Regions from separate parts of the Haloimpatiens massiliensis genome, predicted to be linked through region 2. Evidence: predicted binding sites of a transcription regulator. Region 2 holds the regulator's gene; each other region holds the start of a gene.
The links. Region 2 encodes Rex, which represses fermentation and respiration genes when NADH is low (regulators of the CRP and FNR family bind a similar motif). Its sites were predicted from a motif close to ATTGTTAANNNNTTAACAAT; they were not measured.

Region 1 (3,299 bases), 940 kb from region 2:
GTGAGAGGGGTAAGAGCTCCTATAGTAAAACAAGGTGATGATTTAGTTAATATTGTAGTAGAATCAATTATAAGAGCTATGGAGACTGAAAAATTTAGCATTAATGATAGAGATATAATAGGAGTTACAGAATCCTTAGTTGCAAGGGCACAAGGAAACTATGCTTCTGTTGAAGATATTGCTGAGGATATAAATAAAAAATTTAAAGGGGATTTTGCAGTTGTTTTCCCAATACTTAGTAGAAATAGATTTTCTTTGATATTAAAAGGTCTAGCAGCTAGCGGCAAGAAAATATATTTATTTTTAAACTATCCATCTGATGAAGTTGGAAATCATTTAATGGATGTAGATAAAATGGACGAGTTGGGAGTTAATCCATATACTGATGTTTTAACAGAAGAGAAGTATAGAAAATTATTTGGGGACAAGGTTACTCATCCATTTACAGGAATTGATTATGTGGAAATGTATAAAAATATTGCTGTAAATAATAATATAGAAATAATCCTTGCTAATGACCCGAGGGTAGCATTAAAATACACTAAAGAAGTTTTAGTTGCTAATATACACGAGAGAAATAGGACTAAAAGATTATTAAAGCAGGCTGGAGCTAAAAATGTATATGGAATAGATGAAATATTAAATAGTTCTATCAATGGAAGTGGATTTAATCCAGATTATGGCTTATTAGGTTCTAATTTAGCTACTGATACTACAGTAAAGTTATTTCCTAAGGATTGCAGAAAAACTGTAGAAGATATTCAAAGAGGAATAAAAGAAAAAACAGGTAAAAATGTAGAGGTAATGGTCTATGGTGATGGAGCTTTTAAAGATCCAGTAGGCAAAATATGGGAGTTGGCAGACCCAGTGGTATCTCCTGGATATACAAATGGGCTTAAAGGTACACCAAATGAGATAAAGTTAAAGTATATTGCAGACAATGAGCTTAAAAATTTAAATTCTAAAGACATGGCGGAAGCAATGAAAAAGAAAATTATGGAGAAGACAAAAAATGAAAGTTCTGAAGGAGAAAAATTAGGAACAACTCCAAGACAGCTTACAGACCTTTTGGGAAGTTTATGTGACTTAACCAGTGGTAGTGGAGATAAGGGAACTCCAATAGTATTAATTCAAGGATATTTTGATAGTTATGCAGTAGAGTAGCGGATAGCTACTCTTTTTGTTTAAATATTAAAATATTGATAATTTAAATAGGTATTGTTGAATACAAATAATATATAGGATATTATATAAATGAAATATAATGTGCTGTATATATATGGCAAGCAGTGGCACTTTTTCATGTATAGTAATAAATTTAAAGATTATAGAGGGAGGTGAACTTTAGAGGAGAGGGATATTTATAATAGACTTTCTCCCTAAAGATGAAAATGAAAGTTAAGAGAATTATAAGTAGATTATTAGTAGCATTAATGATTATGTCTGTAGCAACAGCTTTCCCAGCAAAAAATGCTTATGCAGATTCTTTTAAAGTTGTTACGTTGGGAGCTGATTTAAGCGCAAAACAAAAAGAAGACATGCTTAAATATTTTGGCGTTAATAAAGGAGATGCAAATGTAATAGAAGTTACCAATGAAGAAGAGGTTAAATATTTAGGACAGGTAGCTTCTAAGGAGCAAATAGGTACAAAGGCCATATCATGTTCTTATGTAGAGCCCACAAGCAAAGATGGCTTGAATATTTCAGTAAATAATATATCTTGGGTTACAGAAAGTATGATAAAAAATGCATTAATAACAGCAGGTATAAAAAATGCCAATGTTAAAGTAGGAGCCCCATTTAAGGTGTCAGGTACAGCGGCACTTACAGGTATATTAAAAGGATTTGAAAATAGTAGTGGCGGTAAAAAAATTGATGAAAATAAAAAGAAAGTGGCTAATGAAGAATTAGTTGAAACTGGTAAACTAGGTGACAAAATTGGAAAAGATGAAGCTGCTAAATTAATGAATGAAGTTAAGAAAGATGTTATTAAGAAAAAACCTAAAACAGAAGAAGAAATAAAAAAAATAGTAGTAAACATAACTAATAACTATGGTCAAAAATTAAGCGATGAGGATATAGAGAGTATAACTGCTTTGATGAAGAAGATAAATGGCTTAAATTTAGATTTTAGTCAATTGAAAGATCAATTAAATGGAGTAAGCAAATCATTAAAGGATAAATTGAACAGTGAAGAAGCTCAAGGTTTTTTTAGCAAAATAGGATCGGCTATTAAAGGATTTTTTACAGCTATTAAAGATTTCTTTGTGGATCTTTTTTCTTACAATGTAGGAGAAGAAATATATGCTGAAAAAATTTCAATGTATTATGTATCTTAAAATGTGGTTTAAGCTAATTATATAAATATGATTAAATCAAAAAAGGTACAATGTGGTGGAATTATGAAATTTATCCTTCAAAGAGCTCGGAACAATAAATTTAATATAAGAAATTCTAATGTTTTAGCCATATAAAATTATCTAACGCTCATATTGGGCGTACTGCTTCAGGTTCGCTAGCCTGGCGTTGACAGGCTTACGATAATTTTATCTGTCTAAAAGAAGAATTTCTAAAATTAAATTTTAATAGTTCCTTTGCTTCTTATGCAAGTCATTCCGAAGAAATTTTATAATTCAAGTAATGTAATACTTTTGTGGGATAATCATAAATATAATTTAAATGAAAAGTATCTGCAATGATGTGAATTGCAGATACTTTTTATTTTAAAATATTAACTTAGGATGTAAGAGTGATTAAGAAATAATATTGCTAATAATATTTCTTAAATGTATTAACAATGTTAAAATATATTAAAAATAGGCAAAGATATAGTATAAAATTAAAGATAATACACTAAAAAGCAAATATAAAAGATTGATATTGTTAATAATTTAACCAGACGTGTTTTTGTTTAGCTTTTACAACGAAGAGTTGAATAAAATGTTATTTTAAAATAAATTTTTTTTCTTGATGTTAAATAAATACTAGGCTTTGCAGTATGTTAGAAGATTTATATAAGTAAAGGTTTTCAATATCAATGTGATTGAATTTAAAAATATTTACTTATGAAAATATTAAAAAAAGCATAAAAAATACAAAAAAATTATCAAACTATGATTGACATTTAACAAACAATGTTGGATAATTAGATTGTAAAAAATAATATGTCTAGAGAAAATATTTTAAATTAATATAATTTAAAGAATGTTTTGAAAGAGGTGTTTTTAATGAAGGTAACTAATGTTGAAGAATTAATGCAAAGAATGTTAGAAGTGAAAAAGGCTCAAAAGGAATTTGCA
Region 2 (3,299 bases):
CAATATCCATCTGCATACCATTATTTATAGCTTCCTTACTTAGTCTAACTGCTATTGGTCCATTTTTAGCTATAACTTCAGCTAATTTCATGGCCTCATCCATAAGTTCTTCTGGTTTATACACTGCATTTACAAGTCCTATACTCAATGCCTCTTCTGCGGTAAAAAATCTGCCTGTAAATATCAATTCCTTTGCCATACTGGTACCCACATATCTAGCAAGTCTTTGAGTTCCACCAAAACCTGGTGTTATTCCTAGACCTACTTCCGATTGCCCAAATTTCACTTTGGAAGAAGCTATTCTAATATCACAAGCCATGGAAAGCTCACACCCTCCACCAATAGCAAAACCATTTATTGCTGCTATAACTGGTTTTGCTAATATTTCTAATTTTCTAAAAATTCTATTTCCAAGTATGCTAAATTTTCTTGCTTCAATAGTTGTCATATCTTTCATTTCATTGATATCTGCTCCAGCTACAAAAGCTTTGCCTGCTCCAGTTATTATAATTACATATATATCCTCGTCCTTCTCAACATAACTTATAACTTCATTAAGTTCATTTAAAGTTTCGGTATTTATAGCATTAAGCACCTTAGGCCTATTCATAGTAATTATCCCTATTTTTTCTCTCTTTTCAAAAATAATGTTTTTAAGTTCCATATTACTCCTCCCCATATCTATATTAACATATTTTAAAAAAAATATATATTATATTATTATATTTTTAATTCATAATTTACGTTACTATCATTACTAATTCAAATGTAAAATTTAACATAATTAATTATCAATAAAATTTGAAATTGCTCAAGAACTTCTTTATTTATAAATTTATATCTTCAGAAGCCCTTTAGAGTTTTATCTTTAAAATGAATAATATGATTAACCCACAATAAGGTACAATGTAATGGAATTATGAAATTTCTTCTCCATAACTTGCATAAGAGCTTGGAACAATAAATTTAATTTAAGAAATTCTAATCTTTTAGCCATATAAAATTATCTAACGCTCACATTCAGCGTCCTGCCTCAGGTTCGCTAGCCTGGCGTCCTTTTAAGGGTTACGATAATTTTATCTGTCTAAAAGAAGAATTTCTAAAATTAAATTTAAACAGTTCTTTTGCTTCTTATGCAAGTCATTCCAGAGAAATTTCATAATTCAGGTAATGTAATGCTTTTTGTGGGATAATCCTAATATTACATAGATTTATTTTTTTCGTTATTTTATTAACAATATTATAAAAAAATAATTGAAGCTGAGCTCCAATTATTATTCTATCCCCATAATAATGTAAATTAAATATAATAAACATTTTTTGTTTACCCTACTATATAAAACTAAATATACCATTAAAATTTTTTAAACCTAATTAATATCATCATTCATTAAACAACTAAGTGTTAGCAAACTTTCACTCAAATGGACATTTTCTACTACTATATCAATATCCTCTGATATCTGCAAATCTACAGGAGCAAAATTCCATATTCCTTTTACTCTATTTCTAACTAATATATCACAAACCTTCTGAGCACTATTCTTAGGTACACATATTACACCTATATCTATATTGTTTTTTCTTAAAAAATCATCTAAAAAATCAATATCTAAAACTTCAACATCGTTTATTTTCAATCCTATTATTTTAGGATTTATATCAAACATGCCCTGAACGCTAAATCCCACTTTATCAAAATAAGTATAGTTAACAATAGCCTGACCTATATTTCCTGCACCTATTATTACAGTTTTATAAATTTTAGTTAATCCTAATATGGCACTGACTTCATTGTAAAGTTCCTTTACATTATATCCATACCCTTGTTGTCCAAAGTCACCAAAATTATTTAAATCCTGTCTTATTTGAGAAGCAGTAAACCCTATTTTTTCACTAAGTTCTTTTGAAGATATTCTATCTATATCATTTTCAATAAGCTCTCTTAAATATCTATGATATTTAGGTAATCTTTTAATTACCGCCATAGATATATTTTTTTTCTTATCCAATTTCTACACCTCCCTACTACGAAAATTATCTTATATCTGCCTTACTACAGTATTTGTATAACAACATAATTTATACCGTAATTATAATACTATTATTCTATTATATACCCTGTCAATAGTTAATCCTAATATTATTTTATGTAATTATGTTTTTTGTATACATCCCCCTATTTTAACAGCATCTTGATTAGGCTATATTAATTATATTATTTTTCACCAGGTTTTTGCAAGTTAAAATATTCCTTTAGCCTCCAAATGGAAACATGTTTAAAGGTGAACAGAATCCGTATTTATCTAATGTTTTAAAGTTATCTGTGACAATTGAGTCATAATAACTATTGAACAAGAGATAATACCTGATCATGTTCACCTTAAATTCAATCTCCATAATCTTATCATATAAACAACGGAGAATTTATAAAGTTATTTATAAATTATACTGTTTTAACTGCTTCTATAATATCTTTTGTTGTTAACCCATAGTGTTCTAATAATTCAGCTGGAGTTCCTGAATGACCAAACTTGTCCTTTACACCAACCATCTTGACTTTTGTTGGATATTCTTGTACCAATACTTCTGCTACAGCAGATCCTAACCCACCTATAACACTGTGTTCTTCTACAGTAACTATTTTGCCTGTTTCCTTAGCCATCTTGATAATAAGTTCTTTATCTATGGGTTTAATGCTTGGCATGTTTACGACATTTACTTCAATACCTTGCTTTTTCAATTCTTCTGCCGCTTCTAAAGCTACAGATACCATTATGCCTGTTGCTATTATAGTTGCATATTTTCCGTCTCTCAATACTTCACCTTTCCCTATTTGGAATTTGTAGGTTTCATCATGTACAATAGGAACTGCCATTCTTCCAAGTCTTATGTACACAGGTCCTTGATGCTCTACTGCAGCAAAAATAGCTTGCTCCGTTTCCACAGCATCTGCAGGATTTATTACTACCATATTAGGTATACTTCTCATTAAAGATATGTCCTCTATAGCTTGATGCGTAGCTCCGTCTTCACCTACAGTTAACCCTGCGTGAGTTGCCGCTATTTTCACATTTAAGTTTGGATATGCTACAGAATTTCTTATTTGCTCAAATGCTCTTCCTGTAGCAAACATAGCAAAAGTGCTTGTAAAAACGGTTTTACCACTAACAGCAAGTCCTGCTGCTGTTCCTATCATATCCTGCTCAGCTATTCCCATATCAAAAAATCTCTCTGGTGCTGATTTTGTAAACTCTATGCTCTTTGTGGATTTTGCAAGATCAGCATCCATAACTACT
Region 3 (3,299 bases), 610 kb from region 2:
AAACTTACATCATAATATGTTTTAAGCCTTTCACTTAGCTTCCTCATATATTCTACATTATTCATTTTAATACACCCCATTATGTATACATCTATATAATTATTATACCACTATTACATTTTATTACAATATACTTATAAGAGCTTATGAATAAGTAATTTAAAATCTTACTTTAATGTGAGACACTTTTTCATATAAAATTTAAATTTTCGGTGGAAAAATGGTGGAAGAATGGTGGAAAAACGATATATTTTTATTTTCTTTTCCCTAAAAAAAATCCCCATGCGTATCACGCACAGGGTACACCACAAGGGATGCATCAAGATAACCTCAAATAAAAAAAGTTGCAATTAAAAGTTCTTTCTCTATATTAATTCAATATAGACTAATATTATCCTGCCATTTGTTCATTTTTTGCTTCTGACTTTTTAATTTCATTTGCAACATAGTTTGTCAAATCAACTACTCTTGCTGAATATCCCCATTCATTGTCATACCATGCTGCTACTTTTACCATGTTCTCTCCGATTACCATAGTAGATAAAGCATCTACTATAGTAGATCTGTCATCGCCTTTATAATCAACTGAAACAAGTGGCTCGTCTGAGAAACCAAGAATTCCTTTTAATTCTTTTTGAGAAGCTTCTTTAAATGCTGCATTTATCTCCTCAGCTGTTGCATTTTTCTTAATTTCACAAACTAAATCTGTAATTGAAACTGTTGGAGTTGGTACTCTTAAAGCAAAACCATTTAGTTTACCTTTTAATTGTGGTAAAACTTTTGCCACAGCTTTTGCTGCTCCTGTAGTTGTAGGTATAATAGATTCTGAAGCTGCTCTAGCTCTTCTTAAATCTTTATGAGTTTTATCTAATATTCTTTGATCGTTAGTATATGAGTGTATAGTTGTCATTAAACCCTTTACAATGCCAAACTTCTCATCAAGTATTTTTGCTACTGGTGCCAAACAGTTAGTTGTACAAGAAGCATTTGATATTATATGATGTAAATCATTTTCATAAGATTTTTCATTAACTCCCATTACTATAGTTACATCTTCTGCTCCATCCTTAGCTGGTGCTGTTAATATAACCTTTTTAGCTCCTGCTTCTATATGTCCATTAAGTTGTTCTCTTGTTTTAAACTTTCCAGTAGACTCTATAACAATATCTACATTTAACTTTTCCCATGGTAAATCCTTTGGTTCATCTTCGTGTAATATTTTAATTTCTCTTCCATTTATTATTATTGAATTTTCTTTTGCCTCCACATCCCCATTAAATCTTCCAAAGCATGAATCATATTTAAATAAGTGAGCTAATGTCTCTGTATTAGCTCTGGCATTTACAGCTACTATTTCTATATCATTATTTAATTTTTCTTCAGCAATTCTTAGCACTGTTCTTCCTATTCTTCCAAATCCGTTAATACCTACTCTTATTTTCATTTATATGTCCCCCCATACTTTTATATGTAATATACAATATTCTTTTACGCTCTAAATGTTGTATACTTTTAACTAAATGTTATATATTATTTATATTAATTTTCTAATTATTTGTCAATGATTATATTTATATATATATCCTTATCTAATTAATTTACATGGACCTATATCTTTATATCTTCTTTTTACTATAAAAATTGTATACTACTTAAAATTAGTCGTCATATATTCAATCACATATATGCATTAGAGTACCACAATTAGGCTTATAATTTCTAAAATTGATAATTCACCTCTACTTTAATATGCAATACTATTTAATGTAAAATTTAAAATTCAGAATACAAAATGAATGTATAAATTTTAAATCCTACATTTTCAAATTTAACAGTGTAGTTGTATATTATAAATTACAGTTTATTGCTTATTATTTATTGCAAGCAAATACATATAGTGTTATTATTATTTTTGTGCATTTATACACGGCTATATATGGTAATGTACTCCATATTCTATTAAAAGTGAAAATACTACTAATTAAACTTTTTTATATAAATTTTTAAGTTTTGATTAGAATAAAAATCGCTATTTTAAATGAAGAACTTTATTTATATATGCTATAAAATCGAATTGGAGGGTCATTTATGACTATAAGAGAAATGATGAAGTATATTGAAAGTGAATATCAGATAATAAACTCCACTCCTTGTGAAATATGTGGTGGAAATTTCATTACAGATTCCATAGGATTAAATATAATAAATTCTTTCCCTTTCGATGTTTGCCAATGTGTATGCGAAGATTGTGGACATAAAAAAACATTTAAATTCTCTTCACCCTTTGCTTTTTCTGATGAAGAAAATTTAAATGCATTTAAAAAAGATATGAATTAGTAGCTACTAATTTTTCTTTATTAATATATATATACCAATTATTATCAAAGCAGCTGGTAAAAAATATGCACTTATAGCGGATTTTATTAAATGATGTATTTCTGTTCCTTCAAAAGCTTTATTTAATACAGCTATAGTTCCAAATAATATGAGCACCCAACCTAATATATTAAATTTATTTTTTGTAACTGCTGCTTTATTTCCGCTATTATAGTTTTCATTATTCATATTAAAAGCACTCTCTTTAAATCCTTTACTGAATACAAAACCATCCTGAACATACTCCCCCCTATTAATTTTACCTGCAATTTTATAGGTATCACTAAAGGTGTATATCCAAAATATAAGCTTTACTATTCCTGCTAAAAATCCTATGCCTACAAATCTAAATACTGGATCTATTAATAAAAATATAGCTAGCGCTTCAATACCTTTCTCCATTAAACCCAAATACATATACCCAACTCCAGGTATTAATGCACATATAAAAGTTACTAAATCATTTTTCCTCTCCACTTATATCACTCCTCATTTTTAACATTTATTATTCCATTATTTATATCAATCTTCAAAAGTCCATCACCATTTCCTAATACCTTAGATATACCTGAGTTTACCTTCTTTTCATCGTTAAACTTGCAAACTCCATTATTTATATCCGTATCCATTTTAAAATTTTCATCCTCAGTTTTCATTGTAATGGTTGCATTAGATGCATCTATCTTTATATTATTGCACTTTTTATTTTTCAAATTTACCTTTCCATTGGAAATATCAATTACACTTTTTTTAATATCTCCTTCTAAGTCTATATTACAATTGGAGCCATCTATATCAATATCACCATTAAAGTCATCGCCCTCAATGTCTAAATTGGTTCCATTTACTTTCACATACATGCCCTCTGGCACATATATGGTCCCTTCTACTCCATTTACAAATGCCTCTGGAAAATTTATCTT

Region 1: the regulator Rex is predicted to act here: its motif matches at 1,188-1,207, upstream of C1715_RS10410 (DUF1002 domain-containing protein).
Region 3: the regulator Rex is predicted to act here: its motif matches at 1,544-1,563, upstream of gap (type I glyceraldehyde-3-phosphate dehydrogenase).

The regions. Positions count from the first base shown of each region.
Region 1 is NZ_LT854640.1:478,274-481,572, forward strand. It holds gene C1715_RS10405 (coenzyme F420-0:L-glutamate ligase) at 1-1,164, shown strand, start outside; gene C1715_RS10410 (DUF1002 domain-containing protein) at 1,392-2,339, shown strand; gene adhE (bifunctional acetaldehyde-CoA/alcohol dehydrogenase) at 3,228-3,299, shown strand, end outside.
Region 2 is NZ_LT854640.1:1,417,314-1,420,612, reverse strand. It holds gene C1715_RS14895 (short-chain-enoyl-CoA hydratase) at 1-664, opposite strand, end outside; gene C1715_RS14890 (redox-sensing transcriptional repressor Rex) at 1,371-2,012, opposite strand; gene C1715_RS14885 (transketolase family protein) at 2,447-3,299, opposite strand, start outside.
Region 3 is NZ_LT854640.1:2,024,973-2,028,271, forward strand. It holds gene C1715_RS17705 (DUF8052 family protein) at 1-65, opposite strand, end outside; gene gap (type I glyceraldehyde-3-phosphate dehydrogenase) at 392-1,444, opposite strand; gene C1715_RS17715 (metal-binding protein) at 2,089-2,337, shown strand; gene C1715_RS17720 (hypothetical protein) at 2,344-2,853, opposite strand; gene C1715_RS17725 (LiaI-LiaF-like domain-containing protein) at 2,859-3,299, opposite strand, start outside.